3 regions of the Lysinibacillus sp. FSL K6-0057 genome follow, and region 1 is predicted to be linked to each of the others. Evidence: riboswitches for the same ligand, from Rfam matches in the RefSeq annotation. Region 1 holds a riboswitch; each other region holds the start of a gene.
The links. A riboswitch is a leader RNA that binds a small molecule or an ion and turns the genes downstream of it on or off. The one in region 1 is predicted to bind cobalamin.
Positions count from the first base shown of each region.

Region 2: another riboswitch for cobalamin. It lies ahead of cobT (nicotinate-nucleotide--dimethylbenzimidazole phosphoribosyltransferase); the one in region 1 lies ahead of MHB40_RS11505 (ABC transporter substrate-binding protein).
Region 3: another riboswitch for cobalamin. It lies ahead of MHB40_RS22415 (iron chelate uptake ABC transporter family permease subunit); the one in region 1 lies ahead of MHB40_RS11505 (ABC transporter substrate-binding protein).

Region 1 is NZ_CP152047.1:2,353,787-2,361,714, reverse strand. Features, by position in the region: gene MHB40_RS11530 (alpha/beta hydrolase) at 1-329, shown strand, start outside; gene MHB40_RS11525 (class I SAM-dependent rRNA methyltransferase) at 392-1,588, shown strand; gene MHB40_RS11520 (amino acid oxidase) at 1,670-2,170, shown strand; gene MHB40_RS11515 (S9 family peptidase) at 2,236-4,224, opposite strand; gene MHB40_RS11510 (precorrin-3B methylase) at 4,296-4,973, opposite strand; gene MHB40_RS11505 (ABC transporter substrate-binding protein) at 5,026-6,018, opposite strand; cobalamin riboswitch at 6,185-6,372, opposite strand; gene MHB40_RS11500 (translation factor GTPase family protein) at 6,531-7,928, shown strand, end outside.
Region 2 is NZ_CP152047.1:1,299,882-1,307,809, forward strand. Features, by position in the region: gene MHB40_RS06045 (DMT family transporter) at 1-793, shown strand, start outside; cobalamin riboswitch at 878-1,054, shown strand; gene cobT (nicotinate-nucleotide--dimethylbenzimidazole phosphoribosyltransferase) at 1,143-2,198, shown strand; gene MHB40_RS06055 (trimeric intracellular cation channel family protein) at 2,250-2,855, opposite strand; gene MHB40_RS06060 (methionine gamma-lyase family protein) at 3,199-4,452, shown strand; gene MHB40_RS06065 (MerR family transcriptional regulator) at 4,607-4,984, shown strand; gene glnA (type I glutamate--ammonia ligase) at 5,040-6,374, shown strand; gene MHB40_RS06075 (CotD family spore coat protein) at 6,473-6,778, opposite strand; gene MHB40_RS06080 (iron-siderophore ABC transporter substrate-binding protein) at 7,419-7,928, shown strand, end outside.
Region 3 is NZ_CP152047.1:4,477,700-4,485,627, forward strand. Features, by position in the region: gene MHB40_RS22380 (endonuclease Q family protein) at 1-387, opposite strand, end outside; gene MHB40_RS22385 (hypothetical protein) at 459-629, opposite strand; gene MHB40_RS22390 (TetR family transcriptional regulator) at 831-1,409, shown strand; gene MHB40_RS22395 (SMR family transporter) at 1,484-1,837, shown strand; gene MHB40_RS22400 (SMR family transporter) at 1,837-2,151, shown strand; gene dapF (diaminopimelate epimerase) at 2,242-3,099, opposite strand; gene MHB40_RS22410 (heme ABC transporter ATP-binding protein) at 3,155-3,946, opposite strand; gene MHB40_RS22415 (iron chelate uptake ABC transporter family permease subunit) at 3,952-4,998, opposite strand; cobalamin riboswitch at 5,143-5,331, opposite strand; gene MHB40_RS22420 (biotin transporter BioY) at 5,486-6,082, shown strand; gene MHB40_RS22425 (YdhK family protein) at 6,198-6,767, shown strand; gene MHB40_RS22430 (response regulator transcription factor) at 6,808-7,509, opposite strand; gene MHB40_RS22435 (ATP-binding protein) at 7,487-7,928, opposite strand, start outside.

The sequences.
Region 1 (7,928 bases):
TGGCATATGGTGAAAATTACGGCTTAGATGCACAAGCCATGCAATGGTTCTCTCAGCACTATACGGAGGAAGCAAACTTTACGAATCCATTTGTGTCCCCTCTTCAGCTAGAGGATGTCCGTAACATGCCAAAAACACTGATTATCGCTGCAGAGGCAGATGTTCTCTTTGATGAGGGTCTAAGCTATGCACAAAAGTTAAAAGCTGCTGGTGTGGCAGTCGAGCATATTACAATGCCAGGATTAATCCATAGCTATTTCAGTAAAATGAATTATTTTGAAGACGCAACAATTGAAACCGTGACAAAAATTGCGCAATTCCTGAAATAAGCTTGGCTATCCTGCTCAAACAGTGCGATAATAGAGCAAAACGTTTTTTAAAGGATGACACTATGACACAAATAATGGCACTACAAATACAACAGCCCTTTTCTGATCAATTAAAAAAAGGCTACCCTCTTATTTCAAAGGAAGCGGTCGATGCACGACGTCTACCTGCTGAGCAAGGAACACTCCTAAAGCTCATGGATCACCATAACCGTTTTATTGGAACAGGTTACTACGGAATCCAAAATAAAGGGATTGGCTGGGTGCTAACGACCGATGCGAATGAAACCATCGATAAACCTTTTTTTATGAAAAAATTCAAAAAAGCCATCGACAATCGTGCTGCATTCTTCAACAATGAAAACACAACAGCTTTTCGTGTATTTAACGGTGAAGGAGATGGCATCGGCGGTCTAACGATCGACTTTTTTAACGGCTACTACATGGTGAGCTGGTATAGTGAGGGTATTTACTCATTTAGAGAAGTGGTTTATGAGGCGCTTGCTGAGACAGTGAACTACCAAGCGATTTATGAGAAAAAACGCTTTGATAGCAAAGGACAGTATATCGAGCAGGATGATTTTGTGATGGGCACGCCAGGCGAATTTCCCATCATGGTAAAGGAAAATGGTATGACCTATGCAGTGCATTTAAACGATGGTGCTATGACAGGGATTTTCCTTGATCAACGTGAGGTGCGATTGGCTATTCGTGAGCGTTATGCGAATAATACTGACATGCTGAATACGTTCTCCTATACAGGAGCATTTTCTGTGGCAGCTGCTCTAGGAGGTGCCATCAAGACAACGAGTGTAGATGTAGCCAAGCGCAGTCTAGCCAAAACGATTGAGCAATTTAGTGTCAATCATATTGATTATGAGGCACAGGATATAAAAGTCATGGATGTCTTTCATTATTTTAAATATGCGCAGCGTCATGCTTTACAGTTTGACCTTGTCGTTTTAGACCCACCTAGCTTTGCACGTACGAAGCAAATGACCTTTTCAACGGCAAAGGACTACCCTAAATTACTGAAGGACACGATTGCCATTACCGCTAAAAACGGCATCATTGTGGCTTCCACAAATAATGCTAGCTTCGGTATGAAAAAGTTCAAAGGCTTTATTGACCAAGCATTTAAAGAAACTCGTACACGCTATAAAATCGTGGAGGAATACGGTTTGCCGAAGGATTTCCGAGTACAACGTGAATACCCTGAGTTTAATTATCTGAAGGTCGTGTTCATCCAGAAAATCGACTAACCCATCGAGAATCACACCTTGTTGTGATTCTTTTTTTATGTGATGAACACAACGATATCGTGAGAAAAAAGGAGGATAATTGTGAAAAAATTTTTATTCATATTAAGTTTGTTAGTATTAGTTGCATGTTCAAATGATGAAACTAAATATGATGGAGCGCCTTTAAAAATGGCTGTAGTTGGTACTATCCCTGAATTAAATAACGAAAAAATTCATTTCGAAACCATTGCATTAGATGAATTTAGCGAGGATACATTACATATTTCCACAAATTTTGATGCTGTTATGATAACACCCATGATGTTTGAAGAAGCATCAGCTGATAAATTGGTTAAAGCTTATGAAAACGCTAAAATCCCTATTGTTTTTTTTGATTCACCAAAACGTCATTTTCCATTTACAAGAGAAGGAACTACATTTGAAACGGCTCATTGGGAATCATTAAAGAACGGTTCTCATACAACAATTTATTTATATGATCATGATGCAAATCGAGAAGATGTTTGGTATTTCTATATGAAAGGTGAGAAAGGGTTAGATATCCTTTACAAAGAGATTTTTCAAACGATTGAAACGTTATAAACAATCATACAGGGCTTTTCTATTAAAAATAGCCTAAGAAGCTATGCTCTTCTTAGGCCACCCTATTATAGATATTTCACAAACCAATCACGAATATATTCAAGTCGATTAATTCGTAATGTGGGCTTGCCGCTCCTTGATAGTTCATGATTCGCCTCAGGGAAACGAACGAATTTTGTTTCTTTTTTCCGATACTTTAAGGCAATAAATAATTGTTCTGCCTGCTCAATTGGACAACGATAGTCTTTTTCACCATGTAAAATCAATAATGGTGTCTCCACATTGTCTACATATTTCAGCGGTGAATGATGCCATAGCTTCTCTATATCATCGAGTCCTGCTTGAATTTGCCAGTCTGTAAAGTAATAGCCGATATCACTGACACCCGCAAAGCTAATCCAGTTTGAAATGGAGCGCTGCGTCACAGCCGCTTTAAAGCGATTTGTATGGCCCACAATCCAGTTGGTCATAAAGCCACCATAGCTTCCACCTGTTACACCAAGACGGTCTTGGTCAATAAAATCATAGTGCTCCAAAGCGTAGTCTACCGCTGCCATTAAGTCTGCATAATCATTGCCACCATAATCGCCACGTACTGCATCCACAAATTTTTGGCCATAGCCATGACTACCACGCGGATTAGTATAAAGCACTGCAAAGCCTTGTGCAGCAAGGATTTGAAATTCATTAAAGTAGGTGTTGCCATACATCGCATGTGGACCACCATGGATTTCAAGAATAAGAGGATACTTCTTCCCTTCTTCATAGCCAACTGGCTTCATGATCCAGCCATTGACTTTCCAGCCTTCAGCGCCTTCCAATTCAATACTTTCGGGAACAGCTAATGTTTTGGTCTTTAAAAATTCTTCATTAATTGACGTCAACTGTTCTTTGTCACCTGTTTTTAGGTTTACATAAAACAAATCGCCTGGGTTTGTCGTTGTGCTAATCGCTACAATAGCCTGATCGTTTTGCGGATCAAGTGAAAAGCCATAGACATATTGATCATCATGAATCGCTGGGTAAATTTCGCCATCTACATTTCCGAAATAAATCGCTGCATTGCCGTGATCTGTGACTTGGAAGTAGAAGCTATGATTATCATTCATCCATTGCACGCGTGGTGACGCTACCCCTTGTAGAAAATCACCGATGACAAAATCACCGACAGGCGCATCGAATTCACTTGTTACACAGTTTAGCAGTTTTTGCTCCATGTCATATATCCATAGCTTCGCTTGTGTGGCATTTTCAAATTCACGCTCTCCGCCTACAAAAGAAAGGAATCGGCTATTCGGAGACCAAGCCGTTTGGTAATATGCACCAGAGCCTTCTGTTAGCTTGCGGCTCTGTTTAGTTTCTAAATCCAATAAAAAGATATCCACATTAAATGAGAAATCCAAATCCTCCGCTTTATCGGCTAAGTACGTAAGGTATTTGCCGTCTGGCGACCATGTACCGAGATGGAAGTACTCTTTTCCCTCCGTCACTTGCTCTAGCTCTCCTGATTCCACATTGACAAGGGCAATATGGATAAACTGCTCCATATCAATAAATCCACCAGCATCCGATTTGTGCTTCATTTTCTCGATTTCTAGTGGCTTGAGTTCTTTATCCTTCTTCTTCTCATCCTCCGCTTTATCTTGGATGGTTTCATCTTTCCCTAGGACGACTGAAAAAGCAATTTTCTTGCCACATGGGGACCAGACAGGGGATGTCGCCCCATTTTTACAATGTGTCAGCTGTTTTGCCTCTCCACCTGCTTTCGATAGCACATAAATTTGCGATTTACCTGTTCTCGTTGACAAAAACGCAATTTGGCTGCCATCTGGTGACCAAACAGGGGAACTTGTTCTATCCTCACCAAATGTCCATTGCTGTGGCGTTTTGTCCTTCAAGTTTATGTAAAATAAATTCGAGATATAGTCGTTTTTCTTCTCGTCCATACGAGTCTCTACATAAACTACCTCAGTTCCATCGGGTGATAGCTGTGGATCTGCTACTGATTTTAAGTGATAAAGATCTTCTGGTTGAATCCCTTGTTTCGATGTCATGTTCTTGCTCCTTTGTATTGTAATTTTCTGTGCCTTACTACAATACTTCGACACCCTAAGTAATATTCCTGCTATTTAATAGAATTTTTTACTAGTTCCCAATATTCTGCGGACTTGGTTCTGCGATAAAATTTATAAAAGGGTTCATTCGGGCGAGCATGCTCTTTATAAAGGCTTATCATGTGCAATAAAAAATCTTCAATGTGCTCGACACCTACCCTTTTAGCGAATAATGTGCCAGCCTGTGCCTTTGCCCCCATCGGCACAGCACCTAAATAGACATCAAAGCTTTCCTGCTGATACACGAGCCCAATATCATCATAGACTGCATTGTAGCAGGCAGATGCACAGCCATTGATATTGACACGTACTCTTGCAGGTACCTTGATCCCCTCTAAAGCATGATAAAGATGTTCAGTTATCGGAGCAGCCTCCATTTTCTCACCATCACAAAAATCGCAAGCCTTCATGGCAATAATGGAGCCAGAGGACGCAACATAAAGACCCGCTTCCTGTAAGGCTTGCACAGCTTCTGTCGCATCGCTCGTTGGAATGGATACGAGAATACTATAGGAGGCGGAATACTTAATCGCACCCTTTTCGCCAGCAATTTCGGCTATTTTTTGAAATTGCGCTGGCGTATAATGCTTATTGATAATGCCAGGGCTAACTGCTAGACGGGTAAATTCACCCTCACGGTTTAGTGTTTCAAATGTTTGATCTGGTACGTTTTTTTGAAATGCGTTCATTGATATCGCTCCTTATGAAAAAGGAGCTAGCAAAGCGCTAGCTCAAATTGGTTTAAAAGTTTTCAGGATAGAAGCCCTTCGCTAAAATTTCAATGGCCTCTGCCGCACGAACCCCTTCAGATGCTGCTGAAAGTGGCAGGATGACAAAGTGATCATTCTTGACAGCTTCCATCTCCTTTAATGCTGGATCATTTTTTAAGAATTGGATCTTTTGTTCTGCCGTTGTTTCACCATAATCAATCACGACAACAACCTCTGGATTACGATCTACTGCATCTTCCTTCGACACAGTTGTCCAGCCTGATTCCACATCACCAAAGATATTTTGACCACCCGCGATTGTCACCAGCTCATTCATAAAGTTTTGACCAGCTGTAAATACATCCTTTTCACCGCTATCAAACACAAGAACACGTAATTTTTCGCTATCTTTTGGTAATTTAGCTTGTACTGCCTCTACATCTTTTGTCATTTGCTCAATTAAAGCTTCGCCACGATCTTCGATACGGAAAATCTTCGCGATATTGCGAATATCAGTGAAAATATCTTCTAATGTTGGTTTTGTCATGTTAGAAGCCGTATGTAAATACGTATGAATGCCTAATTCTTCAAGCTCCTCTGGTGTGCCAACGCCCTTTTCACCAAAGCCACTTTTCCAGCCTGCATATAAGAAATCCGCCTCGGCATCAATCACTTGCTCCTTCGTTGGGTATTGGTCAGAAAGCACAGGGACTTTATCGTATGCCTCTTGCAGGGGCTCATAGATTTTGTCATCTAAGTAAGCCGTCCCAACCATAGAATCCTCTAAGCCAAGCGCCAGCATAATTTCTGTCACATGCTGATTTAAGCTAATCGCTTTCGTAGGTGCTTCCTTATATGTTTGGCTTGTGTCATTATTTTCAATGGTTACTTCTGTTGCTGCCTCAGATGGCTCAACCTTTTCACCTTGTGCTGCTGATTCAGTTTTGTCCTTTGCATTACAAGCCCCTAAAATAGCGACCAAGGCAATGATCATCATCAGCCATATACTTTTCCATTTCTTCATGTCCTTTTCTCCTTTGTTGTTAAAATATAGAAAGAAATCAGAGACTTCTTTACTACCCATGTGGTTGGAAGGGCATAAAAAAAACCCTCTTGTCGCCAAGAGAGTAGCATAGTGAAATAACGGTATCATCATTACCTTTATCACTATCCCCATCCTCGTGGTTCTTAGTCAAAAAACACATACTGGCAGGTATCCTGGCTTAGGTTCATCATCTATACGCCTTCCCATAGTTTTACTACAGTGGCATGCTGTATAGACTCCCCATTTACAGTTGCGGGACAGCATCGGAATTGCACCGATTTCCCTTTTAAGCAAATGACAAATGCCATTTGCACCAATACGTTCTATTATGGTCAATACTATTGATAGACTAGCGTAGTATGACGCTAATTATGCAATCATCACTATATTAGCACTATTTCGACAAAAATACGAACTATTTTACAAGAATTATATATGCGAGTATTCTGTTACAATGAAAAGATAGCAATCTATAGAAACGAGGATTTCTTATGTACAAAACAATCGGTGTACTGGCGCATGTGGATGCAGGGAAAACGACCTTCTCTGAGCAAGTGCTTTTTCATACAAATAGTATTCAAGCCCGTGGTCGAGTCGATCATCAGGATACCTTTCTTGATAATCATGAGCTAGAGCGCAGGCGTGGGATTACGATCTTTGCCGAGCAAGGTCGCATGAGCATTGGCGATGATACATACACATTGATTGATACACCTGGGCATGTCGATTTCTCCCCTGAGATGGAGCGTGCCATCCGTGTGATGGATTATGCCATTATTATCATTAGCGCAGTCGAAGGGATACAAGGCCATACTGAAACCGTGTGGCAGCTTTTACGTAAATACCATGTCCCAACCTTCTTCTTTATCAATAAAACGGATCGTGAAGGAGCAAATGTAGGAGCTGTCATGAGCCAGCTTCGTAAAGATTGCTCTCAGCATGTGTTGTTCGTCGATGAACCGCTGCGAGCAGATTATGTGTCAAATAGCATCATGGAATGGCTGGCGGAGCGCGACGAAAAATTGCTGGATGCCTTTCTGAATGAGTCATTAGAGCATGAACCATGTCTTGCTCAGCTACAGGCCATGATTAAAAACGAATGTGCTTTCCCTTGCTTTATAGGCTCTGCCTTAAAGGATGAGGGCATTCAGGAATTTCTTGACCAGCTTCCCCTGTTAACGGCTACCCAATTTGAGCAGGATGTCCCGTTTGAAGGAGAGGTTTTTAAAATTCGTCATGATGGGCATCAGCGTTTAACCTTTATGAAGGCTGTCAAGGGCTCCTTACATGTGCGGGATGAATTTTCATTTGGTGAAGTGACGGAAAAAGTGACAGAAATTCGCCTTTATAATGGCAGTCGCTTTGAGACCGTTCAACAGGTTGAAGCAGGAGAGATTTTCGCGGTGAAAGGGCTGAGTCAGGCAAACATTGGAGATCGAATCGGTACAACGACGCTAACACAGCCCTATGAGCTTGTCCCAACGCTACAGGCAAAGGTTCAATATGCGGGCGATCAGCATATCAAGGAAGTGCTACAGATTTTCCGTTTAATTGAAGCCGAAGAGCCTTCTTTACGTGTCGTTTGGCAGGAAAAGTTCCAGGAAATCCATGTCCATATTATGGGTGTCATTCAATTGGAGGTCCTGACAGAGGTATTAATGAGACGTTTTTCATTAGCCGTCTCCTTTGGCGAGCCGCAAATTTTATATATGGAGACCATTGCGACGAAGGTGACAGGCTATGGCCATTTCGAGCCACTCAAGCATTATGCGGAAGTTCATTTATTAATGGAGCCAAATCCACGTGGAACCGGCAATACCTTCAGCAATGCCTGTCATGCAGATCATTTATCCGTAGGCAATCAGCGCCTTGTTGAAAAGCACCTGTTT
Region 2 (7,928 bases), 1.1 Mb from region 1:
GAAGTTTATTCCTTTATCCTCAAGTGAAATTGCCTTTTGGATGAGTATCATTGGCGCTTGTTTTTTGTTGGCCATATTTGTTTATAAAAAGGAAAGCTTTTCGAGGATCACGATTGTCCAAAATAAATGGCCGTTAATGCTTTCAAGTTTAGCATTATGCGGTAATTGGATATTTTTATTTCAGGCTTATAAGGAAACGACCATTGCCAATGCAGCACTAAGTTATTATTTTGCGCCAGTACTGGTCATCTGTTTATCTCCTATTATTTTAAAAGAGACGTTAGTAGGGAGAAAAATAGTGTATGTTGCTGTAGCATTAATAGGCCTATTTTTGATTGTCCAAAGCCAAAACATGGAGAACAGTGGTCACTTTATCGGTATTGTCTATGGTTTGATCGCAGCATGCTTTTACACGGTACTAACCTTTACAAATAAACGTATTCGTGGTTTAAAAGAGCCCGAAAATACAATTATCCAACTCTCTTTAGCTGCATTTTTGCTCTGTCTCTATATTGTAGGGACTACGGGTTTTCAAGTGATGCAAATTAGTTTTGGGTTCGTTCTAGTATTGATAGTACTTGGTATTGTGCATGCAGGTGTGGGGTTCTTTTTGTTCTTTTTAGGCATGTCTCAGCTAAAAGGTCAAAGTATAGCCATTCTTAGCTATATTGATCCACTGACATCATTAGTACTCTCAACAATGATTATTGGTGAACAAATGACAGTCCTACAAATAATAGGGGCTGTTCTTCTATTAGGCTCAACATTACTAAGTGAATTGGAAAAGACATAAGCCACTTTATAGTGTTACTGTTTAGTTTTACAAGTTTACTTTTCACATATTGACAGGAAAAGTGAGCTGTCGTAGATTTAAAGTAGTTGAATAAAAGCAATAGGTGCCCAATAGGGAGAATAGGGAATAAAGTGAAAAGCTTTAGCGGACCCGCCACTGTATAAGGGAGTTTCATAGTGAATGCCACTAGCAAATTGCTGGGAAGGTGCTATGAGATGTTGAACTTGAGCCAGGAGACCTGCCTACATGCTTTAGAAGATATAGATGATGGAAAAGTCTGTAGTTTATTTGTCATGACAATAAACTACAGACTTTTTCTTTTTGTCTTAAAAAGAGAGGAGCAATTATCATGCAATTACTACAAGACACGATACAAAACATCCAAGGTGCTGACCTGAAGGTGATGGAGCAAGCTAGACAGCGTATAGATGCCCTATGTAAACCCCCTGGCAGTTTAGGAAAACTAGAGTCCATTGCAGTGCAGCTTTCTGGCATAACTGGACAATTATTTCCGGTGATTGATAAAAAAGTCATCATTGTTTGTGCAGCAGATCACGGTGTTTGTGAGGAAGGTGTAACCACGAATCCACAAGATGTGACGGTCTTTCAAACATTAAATTTTCCTAAGGGAGGTACAGGTGTTTGTGCGATTGCGGGCATTACCAATGCAAAGGTAGTAACAGTAGATGTTGGGGTAAAAGAAGATATTCCACTTGATGCAGGTGTCCTCATTCATAAAATTAAATATGGTACAGATAACATGGCACAAGGTCCAGCTATGTCTAGAGAAGAGGCTATTCAATCCATTGAAGTAGGAATTCGTGTGGCAACAGAGGAAATCAGAAAAGGTGCCAATGTACTTGGAACTGGGGAAATGGGCATCGGCAATACAACACCGAGTGCTGCGATATTAGCTGTTCTAACTGACTGTGACCCAATTGAAGTAACAGGATTTGGAGCAGGAGTTGGTCAAGGTGGAATTGCCCATAAAGCGGCGATTATTGAAAAAGCAATTAGCTTAAATACGCCTAATCCTAAAGATGTCATCGATGTTCTAGCTAAGGTTGGCGGGTTAGAGATAGGGGCGATGATAGGCATTATACTTGGCGCTGCAGTCCATCGTAAACCTGTTGTCATTGATGGATTTATTTCAACTATTGCCGCGCTCATTGCTTATAAGCTCGAACCAAAAGTAAAAGATTATATTATTCCTTCCCATGCCTCAGAGGAACCAGGGGCTAAAATTGCCGCTGCATTATTTGGCATTGAACCAATGTTGTACATGAATATGCGTTTAGGTGAAGGCTCTGGTGCAGCCCTAGCCTTTCCCATTTTAGATGCAGCCTGCTCGATGATGAAAAATATGGTGACTTTAGAAGAATCAATGCAGTTGTTAAAAAGATAAAAACAATAAAACAGCCAATGACTTAATTTTTGGTCATTGGCTGAATGGTATTTATGCACGATTTAATTTTCGTAATGGCAAGCGCCACTTCATCATATAGGAAAGAATACGTAACGCTGTAATTACTGCGAATAAAATATAAAGGAAAATATCCCCTGTAAAAACCTCAAATCCGATTATCAGCCCTGCGAGAGCTGCCCAAACACCATAGACTTCATCACGGAGAACTAGTGGTTTTCGTCTAGCTAATAAATCTCGTACAATACCACCACCTGAACCTGTCAAAACTGCAGCTACAATGACCGCGCTAATTGGCATATCAAGCTTCACAGCATAGAGTGCCCCTTGAATAGCGAATGCTGATAAGCCAATAGCATCTGTGAAGTTACCCCAACGATGCCAATGCTGAATCAGATGATGTGGAAAAATAAAGAATATCGTAATTGCAGCCAGTGCAATTTGAAACATCATATCTTGCCCCCATAGTGTTGTGACAGGTAGTCCGATGAGTAAATTTCGAATTGCTCCACCACCAAAGGCCGTAACAATACCAAGTATATATACACCGAATAAATCGTATTCTTCTTCCATGGCAATGATTGCCCCAGAAATAGCAAAGGCAATTGTTCCTATAATACTAAAAACCTCCCAAGCCATCCCTTTCACCCCTTCTATCAATAAATAAACTTTTTTATAAGTTAAAAGACTTTTTTACGTAACAGAATCTATGAATTTAATAGCCAAAATCAGTCATTAAATACGCTTCTTGAAATAAGTCCGCACATTAGCTTAGCGTAAAATTCCTTTAGAAACAATAGGCAAGTTTTACAGGTGCACATACAAATTGATAAAATGTGATTAAAATAAAGAAAAACATTCGTCAAAAGCATTTATATACCAGTGTTTGGTTAGGGAATTCTAGAGTGATTGATGTCAATTTAGATAGTCAATAAATCTTACTGAATGAAATGCGGGACAATTGTGAAATGGAGAAGAAAGAATGACGTTTACATCAAATTTATCTACACAAACGATATCCTTAGCGACAAAAATAGAGGAGCAAGTGCGGCCTTATCATGCCAAGGTAGAAGAAATGGCATTTTATAACCAGCAGAAGGTGCTAGCAGCATTTCGCAAGCATCAAGTGAGTGACTACCACTTACATCCATCTAACGGCTATGGCTATGATGATGAGGGAAGGGATAACCTAGAACGTGTTTATGCGGAAGTATTTGGAGCAGAGGCTGCCATTGTTCGCCCCCAAATTATTTCAGGGACACATGCAATCACGCTTAGTCTATTCGGTGTTTTGCGTCCTGGTGATGAGCTGCTTTATATTTCTGGTCAGCCATATGATACATTGCAATCCATTGTTGATGGTGGTGATAAAGATACAGGCTCACTGAAAGATTATAAAATCGGTTATCGACATGTGGATTTACTAGATAACCAGGCCATTGATTGGGCAGGTGTAGAAGCGGCCATTACAACACAAACAAAAATGATTGCCATTCAACGTTCAAAAGGCTATGCAACACGTCCATCCTTTACGATTGATGAAATTGCTGATATGTGTGCAAAGGTACGTAAATTAGCCCCGGAAGCTGTTATTTTTGTAGATAACTGCTATGGTGAGTTCGTAGAGGCGCAGGAACCTACAGAAGTTGGTGCTGACTTAATGGCTGGCTCGCTCATTAAAAATCCTGGTGGAGGATTGGCGAAAATCGGAGGCTATATTGCTGGCCGAGCAGATTTAGTGGAGAAATGTGCCTACCGCATGACATCTCCAGGTATAGGTGCAGAAGCGGGAGCCACATTAAATACACTAGGTGATTTTTATCAAGGATTTTTCCTAGCGCCACATGTTGTATCGCAAGCATTAAAAGGTGCGATCTTTACAGCTGGAATGCTGGAGGAAATCGGTATGAACACTTCTCCAAGCTATCATGCGAAACGTACAGATTTAATTCAATCTGTGTCTTTCCAAACAGCGCAGCAAATGATTGCCTTTTGTCGTGAAATACAAGCGAATTCACCAATCAATGCCCATTATGCTCCGGAACCAGCATATATGCCAGGCTATGAAGATGATGTCATCATGGCGGCTGGAACGTTTATTCAAGGTTCCAGCATTGAGCTGACAGCAGATGGCCCAATACGACCGCCATTTACTGCTTTTATCCAAGGTGGACTAACATATGAACACGTTAAATTTGCAATTTGTAGTGCGGTTCAAGCCATTCAAAAATCATAACAAGACAATAGATTAAGCCTAAATATGAATAGTTTTTTACAATTTTCTATGAGATTGAAAAAAATAGTACCAACCATGTTAGATAACCTTACATGGTTGGTTGACAGTGAAAAAATTTCGTTATATGATAAGCGGGTATTGGAGGAGGACTTAAATGAGTCGTGAAATTAGACGAACTATGCCGTTATTATCGATGAGTATTGTGATGCAATTAACAGAGCTTTCGGCAAGACAAATTCGTTATTATGAAGAACACCATTTAATTGAGCCGCACCGAACAGAAGGCAATCGACGTATGTTTTCACTAAATGATGTCGATACATTGCTTGAGGTTAAAGACTACTTAGAACAGGGTATGAATATGGCGAAGATTAAAAAAATATTTGCTAAAAAGAAAAATCCTGTTGCTACAACTGATGAACAAGATTTAAGTGATTCAGAATTACGCCAAATTATGCGCGAAGAAATGCGTCAAGCACAGCGCATGCAAAAATCATCCATCCGACGAGGGGATTTATCTCGATTCTATTAATAAATAGGGTAGGGTAAACATAAAAGCTAGACAAATTATAGGAGTGTGGAAAACTGTGGGTAAATACACAAAAGAGGACATTAAACGTCTCATCGAAGAAAAAAATGTAAGCTTTATTCGTTTACAATTTACAGATATTCTTGGCACAATCAAAAACGTTGAGATTCCTGTAAGTCAATTAGACAAAGCATTAGAAAATAAAATGATGTTTGATGGCTCATCTATTGAAGGTTTCGTTCGAATCGAAGAATCTGATATGTATTTATATCCTGATCTTGATACTTTCGTAGTATTCCCTTGGACTTCTGAAAAAGGGAAAGTGGCACGTCTCATCTGTGACGTATACACTGCGAAAGGCGAACCGTTTGCTGGTGACCCACGTAACAACCTAAAACGTATTCTTAAAAAAATGGAAGAAATGGGCTTCTCAAGCTTCAATTTAGGGCCTGAGCCAGAATTCTTCTTATTCAAATTAGATGCAAAAGGAGAGCCAACGTTAGAAGTAAATGACCATGGTGGCTACTTCGACTTAGCTCCAACAGATCTTGGTGAAAACTGCCGTCGTGATATCGTATTAGAGCTAGAAGAAATGGGCTTTGAAATTGAAGCATCACACCATGAGGTAGCTCCAGGACAACACGAAATCGACTTTAAATATGCTGATGCTGTTACTGCGTGTGATAACATCCAAACATTCAAATTAGTGGTTAAAACAATTGCTCGTAAACATGGCCTACACGCTACATTTATGCCAAAACCACTATTTGGTGAAGCAGGCTCTGGTATGCACTTTAACGTGTCACTATTTAAAGGCAAAGAAAATGCGTTCTATGATGAATCTACAGAATTAGGTCTTTCTGAAACAGCTATGCAATTCATGGCGGGTGTTCTTGCGCACGTACAAGGTTTCACAGCTGTAACAAATCCAACAGTTAACTCTTATAAACGTCTAGTACCAGGTTATGAAGCACCTTGTTATGTAGCTTGGTCTGCACAAAACCGTTCACCATTAATTCGTATTCCATCAGCACGTGGACTTTCAACTCGTGTAGAAGTACGTTCTGTGGACCCTTCAGCAAACCCATATTTAGCAATGGCTGTTATTTTAGAGGCAGGTCTTGAAGGTATTCGTCAAAACTTAACGCCACCAGCAGCTATTAACCGCAATATCTATGTGATGTCTGAAGAAGAGCGTCAAGCAAATGGTATTGAAAACTTGCCAGCAGCACTTGATGATGCACTAACATTACTTGCTAAAGATAAAGTAGCGCAAGCAGCTTTAGGTGAGCATATTTACGCAAACTTTAAAGAAGCAAAAGAAATTGAGTTCGATATGTACCGTACAACCGTTCATCAATGGGAACGCGATCAATATTTAAAAATGTATTAATCATAAAGATACCGAGTGCCTCATAAAGGTTACTCGGTTTTTTTCTAAATTTATTAGGAACGATGGGGTCGTGTGACAACCCCATCGTTATTTTATGATTAGCGCATATGTTTATGATGGTGTGGCATATGGCAAGGGTTAGGTGGCATACCGCACATTGTATGTGTTTCACAGCATTCGTTAACAACAGATTCTGTGCATGGGAAATAGTACTGATGATCAATCATATGTTTGTTCACCGTTGTAACGTGTGCTGGTTGAACATGGGGAACAACCGTATGGATATAATTTGTGCGAACATATTGCTCTGGTGGTAAAAACTGTGGTGGATCATATTGCATTGGCATCATTTGGGGCGGACAGCAGTGTGGACCTTTTGCCGGATGGCGTCTTCGTTGAAACATGTTATTACCTCCTGTTTTGATAAGTTGTAGTTCATTATTAAGATATGAGATATACGTCGATAGGGTCTATTTATTTGCCTATTAATGCATAGGTAAATCTAACAAGTAACTAAAATGCTAGAAAATCTTTAATCAACTTGCCTACGCCAGTGAGTGAAATGAAAGCATTCCATGTTGTTGAAAAAAGATGATGTCAACGACAAAAAAAGCAATTTTGCAAGGCGAGGGGGGTGATTTCCGTTCCGCTAGTGTCCTTTTCGTGGGCAATGATCTGCCTCCCCTCAACCATGTTGCAAATCATACTTACAGTAGTGAACAAAATAGCCCATTATTTCTACTTTTTAGAGAAAGGGAAGGCACATATTTTCAATGTGAAGAAGTAATGAGTCATAACAATCATCTATTTGCTTGTTTTCCAACACGATGATTAGGTTGAATAATAAACGTTCTTCCTAGCGTCATTCGCTCATTGTCTAGAGCAATCGAATTGGTTCAATGTCATGAATTTTTAATTTAAAATAAATTTTTATTAAAAAAGTATGTTTTTTGAAAAAATACATATTGTCAATAAAACAAACGTACAGTATACTCTTTAATTGATAATGATTATCGTTGTCGACTATTTCTTAGGAGGAAATGTATGCCAAAATTATCACTACAAAAAAAGAATTTTTTTGTACTTTTCACACTGCTATTAACCTTCGCGTTATTATTAGTGGGTTGTGGGGAGAAATCATCGAACTCCAGTAGTTCACAAGAAAATGACAAAGCAGAAGAAAGTAACACAGAATCAGAAGCTACTAGTCGCGAGATTACACATGCTATGGGTACTACAACGATTGAAGGAACACCTACAAAAATCGTTACACTATATCAAGGTGCTACAGATGTTGCAGTAGCAATGGGCATTAAGCCAGTTGGGGTAGTAGAATCTTGGGCTGAAGCGCCTGTTTATAATTATATGAAAAATGATCTTGATGGCGTTGCAATTGTGGGACAAGAAACACAACCAAACCTTGAAGAAATTGCAAAGCTAAAACCAGATTTAATTATTGCTTCTAAAGTACGTCATGAAGAAATCTATGATCAGTTATCACAGATTGCTCCAACCGTTGCTCATGAAACAGTTTTCGATTTCAAAGGAACAGCT
Region 3 (7,928 bases), 2.1 Mb from region 1:
ATGGATATTTTTCATATGTTGTGACATCCAGTCTGAGAACTGCCTCATAAGCTTTAGTGTAGGAAAGTAAGCAAGCACATGAATAGGACCATGACAATGTTGATCATAAATTTCAATTTCCGATCCTGGAATCAAAGTTGTTTCTTGAAAACGTAGACCACCTTCTTTTAGTTCTTGCAGTTCACCATGTGCAATCATCTCCATCATTTCTTCAATTACGTCTGGGGAGTGACAATCAATGATCCCAATAATATCTAATCCTTTTCTCGCACTAGCCGTCTCTAAAATTCGTGCTAATGTTAACGTTTTACTGCCAGTAATTTTCACTGCTCTTCCACTAGAAGTACGTCCAATATGAATATGTAAATCCGCATAGAATTCTTTCAATCCAATCACTCCTTTTAGTACGTCTATAAAATGAAAATACCTTACATTACTGCAAGGCATTTCTCACTTTATTATGATGGATGATTTTGAGTAGTGCTATTATTTGCCTCAAAAGCGCCAGAACCATGTGATGGTGTGGAGGAAGCATCATAGGCAACTAATGTCACACCAATCTTTTTTTCAAGCTCATTAATTTTTTCGAGTTGCTGCGGGTCTAATTGTGCAAACTTAATTTCTTTCATGATCATCAATCCTTTCAATCATAAAATTCCCCGAAATATAGAAAATATACTCCTGCTCCGCATAATGGTGTCTGATTGTATAATGGCGTTTCAAACGAACATTGAACAAAAAAAATGACTGATTATCAGTCATTTTTTTGTTGACATTGGTTTTCTTATTCTGTAACATACTAAATAAGTAAGGCAAAAGTGAGGGATTGCATGTCAAAGGAAGAAAAAATTATTCAAGCTGCCATTGAGGTTTTTCGTGAAAAAGGAATAGAAAAAACAAAGGTTTCAGATATCGTTAAAGCTGCTGGGATCGCTCAAGGAACATTTTATCTTTATTTCCCATCACGCCTTTCTGTTATGCCTGCTATTGCAAAAAATATGGTAGAAAGAATTATAGCTACCTTAGACGAAGGTATTTCAAGTCATAGGCCTTTTGAACAGCAACTTGAAGAGGTTGTGGAAATGGTTTTCTTAATAACGAAAGAATATGGAGATATCGTTGCCCTTATTTATGCGGGTATTGCACAAACAGAGCATTTAAAAGAATGGGAAAGTATCTATGCTCCCTATTATGACTGGATGAGTCATTTCTTACTATCTGGCCAGCAACAAGGAATGATACGTGATTCTATTGATCCAACTCGTTCAGCTAAACTGATGATTGGTCTAATTGAATCTGCTGCCGAACAAATTTATTTATTTGATGATAGCAAGGATGAAACAATGAAATTGCTCAAGCTGGAGCTTATCGATTTCCTATATCATGCACTTGGCCTACGTCACCCATAAAGTGACGTTCTCTTTTATTCTAAAAATGACTGAACGTCAGTCATTTAATCTTATCCCATGAAAGGATTTTAATGATGAAAAAAGAATGGATGTACGTCGTATTAACAAGTTTATTTGAATTGCTTTGGGTATTTGGCTTTAATGTTGCAAGCTCATGGTGGCACTGGATAATTATTGTGACAATCATTGCTATAGATTTTCACTTCTTATCGAAGGCTTGTGAGAGCTTACCTACTGGAACAGTCTATGCTATTTTCGCCGGAGCAGGTGCAATCGGTACTACATTAATGGATATTTTCATTTTCGAAGGAGAGTTTAATGCCATTAAAGGACTGTTTATGTTTATTTTAATATTAGGTGTGATTGGTCTAAAATTAGCGGATAATTCCTCTAAAGAGCAAGATCAAACGAAAGGAGCGAATGTATAATGGGTTGGGTATTTATTATTTTAGCTGCATTGTCTGAAATTATAGGTGTAATCGGCTTACGCTTCTATAGTCAGCATAAAACAATACGAAACTTTATTTTATATATTGGTGGCTTTGGTGTGTCCTTTGCTCTTTTATATGCATCTTTCAACTATTTACAGTTAAGTATTGCCTATGTAGTATGGGTAGGAATTGGCACTGTTGGAGCTGTGCTAGTAAATATCATTTTCTTTGGTGAATCCAAAAATCTATCACGTATTATTAGTATCCTAGCGATTATCATAGGTGTAGCAGGCTTAAAAGCAGTATCTTAATGTTTCTACAATAAAGGACGCCACTCTTAAATCGGAGGCGTCCTTTATTCATTTTATTTAATATGGCATGGCGAAGAAGTATTGAAGTAATTAAGATAAAAATTCGTAGATTCCATCCGCAATAAACTCTGCTGGACCACGCATCCAGATATGGTCATTTTCGGCCCATCGTATGACTAAATCACCACCACTAAGTTGGACTACTATCTCTTCTTCCTTCTGACAAAAACCATTTAATATAGCAGCCACTACCGCTGCACAAGCACCTGTCCCACATGCCTCTGTTATACCTGAACCTCGCTCCCAAACTCGGCATTTTAATGCTTTCGCATGAACGACCTCTACGAATTCAACATTGCTATGATGAGGAAATCTCACATCATTTGCTATAATCCCCCCTAATGTTTTTAGTGGTGCCTGTTCTATAGCATTCACAAAAATGACGGCATTTGGATTCCCCAAAAACAACGCCGTTACCAAAAGAGATTGTTGGGGTAACGGAAATACCTCATTGATGACATGTTCATTTGGGTTTCCTAGCATCGGAATGTCTTTGCGCAATAAGAGAGGTTTGCCCATATCGACAATCACTTCTATAACACTATTGTTTTGAACCACTACCTGTGCCAGCATAATTCCGGATTTTGTTTCAATCGTAATTAGCTCTTTTCGCATAATATGACGGTCAAAGATATACTTAGCAACACAGCGAAGACCATTACCGCAATTTGTCCCCTCAGAGCCATCTTTATTAAAAATACGCATACAACAGTCAGCAATTTTGGATGGTTGGATAATAATTAATCCATCTGAGCCAATACCTGTATGAACATTGGCCATTTTCTGAGCCAATTCAAAAAAGATATCTTCCTTGTAATCATATTGAAAAAGATCAAGATAGATATAGCTGTTGCCAATACCATGCATTTTCGTAAAGGCTATTTGCATACAGTCACTCCCTATAAAGGATGTTATATGTATTTAAATAGAAGATCTTGCTTTCCTAAACTTGGCTGACCTTCTTCGCAAATTGGTCAGGGACATATGTGAGATAAGGCTTACCTGTCAGTGAGTGTGTTTGAATATCGGCAAAGACACCAAATACATCTTGCAACAATGCTGGCGTCAGCACTTCCTCTGGTGTACCATGACAAACGATCCGCCCTTGCTGTAAAACGTAAATTTGATCGCAGTACATAGCAGCGATATTCAAGTCATGCAAAGCTGCCACTACGGTTAAATGTAAGGTCTGAATTAAATCCATGAGTTGAAGTTGATGTTGAATATCTAAATGATTCGTCGGCTCATCTAATATTAGTACCTGTGCTTGTTGAGCGAGTGCTCGTGCAACCATTACGCGCTTTTTCTCGCCTCCTGAAAGAGAGCTAAAGCTTCGTTTCTCTAAATGAGATATACCCGTTTGTCTAAGAGCATCTTTAACAATTTGGAAATCTTGCTCTTGATCAAGCTCTAATAGCTTTTTATGTGGCGTTCTCCCCATACTGACTAAATCATGCACAGTGAAATCAAATAAAACGGGTGTTTCTTGGCTAACAACGGCCAAATTTTTTGCAATTGCTTTACTTGTTTGCTTTAAAATATCCTGCTCATTTAATAATACCGTACCGCTTTCGGGTTTTAGGAGACGATACATATTTTTTAACAATGTTGATTTTCCGCTTCCATTAGGGCCAATTAATCCAACAAATTGCTTTTCTTTTATTTGAATACTTACATCATGTAGTATACGCTGATCGTAAATGGAGAATGATACTTGTTTCGCTTCTAATGTCATGGAAATTAATCTCCTTCACCGAAAGAATAGTTGTTACGACGGAGTAGCCAAATGAAAAATGGTCCTCCACAAAAAGCTGTAATAATACCAATTGGCATTTCCTGAGGAGCGATGATGATTCGAGCAAAGGCATCTGCCCACACTAAGAATATTCCACCTATTAAAGCACTAATAGGTATTACATATTTATAGTTTGAGCCCACAATTAATCGCACAATATGGGGAATAATTAATCCCACAAATCCAATAGAACCACTAACTGCGACAAGCACACCTGTTAACAGAGAAACGAGTAATATTAGCTGGATACGAAATTGCTGAAGATTCACGCCTAATGTCACTGCCGCCTCTTCCCCCAGTAATAATAAATTTAAATTGCGATAGTGTAGCCACAGTAGCCCAAATACAACGAAGAATACGAAAGCTGGAATCACAATATTATTCCATTTAGCTCCAGCTAAACTACCTAGCATCCAAAACATAACAGCCTTTAAAGCCCCTTCTTGCTTTGACATCATTAAAATAAAGTTAGAGATAGCCGTTAAGATAAAGGACACAGCCATACCTGCCAATAGCAAGCGGAAAATAGAGACACGTCCACCAACACGTGATAAGAAAAAAACAAGTGCAATGGCAAGTAATGACCCAAGAAATGCGGATACTGACAGAGCGTAAATCCCTAAAAATGAAAAGGCCCCTAAAATAATTACAGAAGTAGCTCCGACAGCTGCCCCTGAAGAAATTCCTAGAATATACGGGTCAGCAATGGAATTTCGTACAAGCGCCTGAATCGCTGCCCCCGCAATGGCTAACCCCGCTCCAACAATAGCAGCTAGCAAAACACGAGGTGCTCTTATTTGCCAAATGATGATTTCCTGTGAGCGACTCCAATCTTGTTCGATAGCATTTTGTATAAAAGGAATTTTAGAAAGAATAACTTTCCATACATATAATGGTGTAACTGAAACAGAGCCAACCATTACAGCAAATGTCATTGAAACAATTAATACCATGAAAAGTACAAAGGAAAATAACATAAATTTTTTATTCATCTGTTTTAAACTCCTACTGAATATTGATGAATGAAGCAATAAAAAAAGGTATTCCATGCGAAAATACACATAGAAATACCCTAGATTAAACAAAGTCAGAAAATATCCAGCTATTGTCCGTAATTGCTTGCATCCTCGTGGGCATTACAGGTATTACTAACTGGCAGGTCTCCTGGCTTCGATTCAACATCCTATAATTGCCTTCCCATTCTTACACAGTGGCAAATAATATTATAGGATTCCTCGTTACAGTTGCGGGACAGCATCGGACTTCCACCGACTTCCCTTTTAAGTGACATTCAAAAATATCACACCAATAGTATTTGAAGTTATAAAATTGTGACGATTCTATCATACATTTTTATAGATAGTTAGTCTACATAGAAATGCATCTAGCATTTGAGTTAACTAATTTTAATAATAAGGTTGACACAGATACTTTCGTTTTTTACACTAGCTGTAATAACTTTTAAAACGAGGTGAAATCATGGCAACTGTTACACAACATAGTCATCATAAATTAAGAACTGTCGACATTACCTATATTGGATTATTTTCAACGCTAATGATGGTGGGTGCTAATATCACTTCCTTTGCACCCTTTATGGTAGTTGGTGGTGTACCCATTACGCTTCAAACCTTTTTTGCGATTTTAGCAGGGCTTATTCTTGGTAGTAGAAAAGGTGCGCTCGCCTGTACAATTTATATGTGTGTGGGTTTGGCAGGAGCACCTGTCTTTGCTCGCTTTGGTGGTGGAATTGGTCAAATTTTAAGTCCTACCTTTGGGTTTATTATTACATTTATTTTAGCGGCATTTGTTGCAGGGTGGATCGTGGAACGAAGCGGGACAAAGAAAAGCTTTATCGTAGCTGCTTTAGTAGCAACGGCTATAAATTATTTGATAGGAACAAATTGGATGTTTTTTGCATACAAGCTTTGGGCGAGTGCGCCAGAGAATTTTTCTTATAAGCTAGCTTGGCTTTGGATGATGCCTCCACTACCAAAAGATATTATTTTAGCCATTTTTGCTGGTATCTTCGCGTATAGATTACAAAAAACATTGAAAATCATGCCCATTCAATAACATATCTCTTCACTTCTTTCGTGTCAGACTAGAGGAAAATTTATTCATAGGTCATGTCCATCATTTCTGCACATTTATTTGCTACAGTAAGGGCAAATAGTGAGGAGGATATCACATGACATTCAATAGAAGATGGTCAATCGGACTATTATCAGTAGTCGCTCTAATTAGTTTATCGGCTTGTACAGAGGATCAAACAAAGCCTGCATCCACTTCTGTGGATACTTCTGAAGAAATCGATCATTCTGCGATGAACCATTCAAGTTCTGGCGAAATACCGGCAACCTTAAAAAAAGCTGAAAACCCGAAATTTCCTGTGGGGAGTACAGCCATTATTACAGATGGACATATGGACGGTATGAAAGGAGCCGAAGCAACAATAGTAGGTGCCTATAATACGACTGCCTATGTTATTTCCTATGAGCCCACATCTGGTGGAAAGCGTATAGAAAAGCATAAGTGGGTGATTCATGAAGAATTGATTGACCCACAAGAAGCACCACTGGCTCCTGGAACAGAAGTAAAAACGGATGCAGCACATATGGAAGGTATGGAAAGTGCGACTGTCCTTATTGATGAGGCTGTGCAAACAACTGTATATATGGTTGATTATACTTCCACTACAAGTGGTGAAGCTGTAAAAAATCATAAATGGGTAACAGAAGAAGAGCTTAGCCCAAAATAATAGAAATAACCTCTACCTTCAATTCTGGTAGAGGTTATTTTTAGCTCTTATGCTCCATTGGCTTTCTATTTGCAGACTTATGCCATTTATAGCCGATGCCCCAAACAGTTTGCAAGTAATCATCTGCAGGGAAACCACTTTTTCTTAATTTTTCTCTTAAATTACGCACATGTGAATCAATGGTACGATCTTCAATCGTCACATTATATCCCCAAACTGTATGGATAAGGTGTTCTCTAGAAAATGCTCTATTTTGATGATCTAAAAATAGGGCAAGCATGGCAAATTCCTTTGGTGTTAATGGAATTGCCTTATGTTGAAAATATACTTCAAAGGACTCTCTATCTAAACAAAGCCCTTCAAAGTTAATTACTTTTTCTTCTGATTTCGATCTTCTTAATACAGCATGTATTCGTGCTAATAACTCTTCCTCATCAAAAGGCTTTAATATGTAGTCATCAGCACCAAGGTTTAAGCCTTTTACAATATCAGCATGTTCTCCTTTTGCAGTAAGCATAATGATCGGGACATCCCAAAATTTCCTAATTTCCTGACAAACCTGCCATCCATCCATCTCTGGCATCATAATATCCAAAAGAACTAAATCCACATGCTCTTCTTCTAAAAAATCCAATGCCTCTTGAATGGAAGACATGGCTCTACAAAGAAATAGTGGTTCTAAATAAAGGGTTAATAACTCTAACATTCTTGGCTCATCATCAATGCATAAAATTGTTTTCATTCATTTCTACTCCTTTAAATGATAATTCAAAAGTAGTCCCTTTATTTATTTCACTACTAACCTTTATTTCTCCACCATGCGCTTGTACAAGTTCCTTGACAATAGCAAGCCCTAGTCCAGAACCACCTAAAGCACGACTACGGGATTTTTCCACACGATAAAACCGATCAAAAATATATGGTAAATCCTTCTTTGGTATTCCTTTACCTGTATCTTCAACAATGATGCTTAAAACTTCATTGTGTTTTTTTACAGTGACGGTAGTCGTATCTCCTGGCACACAATAGATTAATGCGTTATTTAATAGATTAATCAGGATTTGCTCCAGTCTTGCTTCATCGGCACATAGTGTTAAGCCATTATCACAACGTACAACAAAATAGATACCTTTATCTTGAAAAGCAGGGCTTAATTTTTCT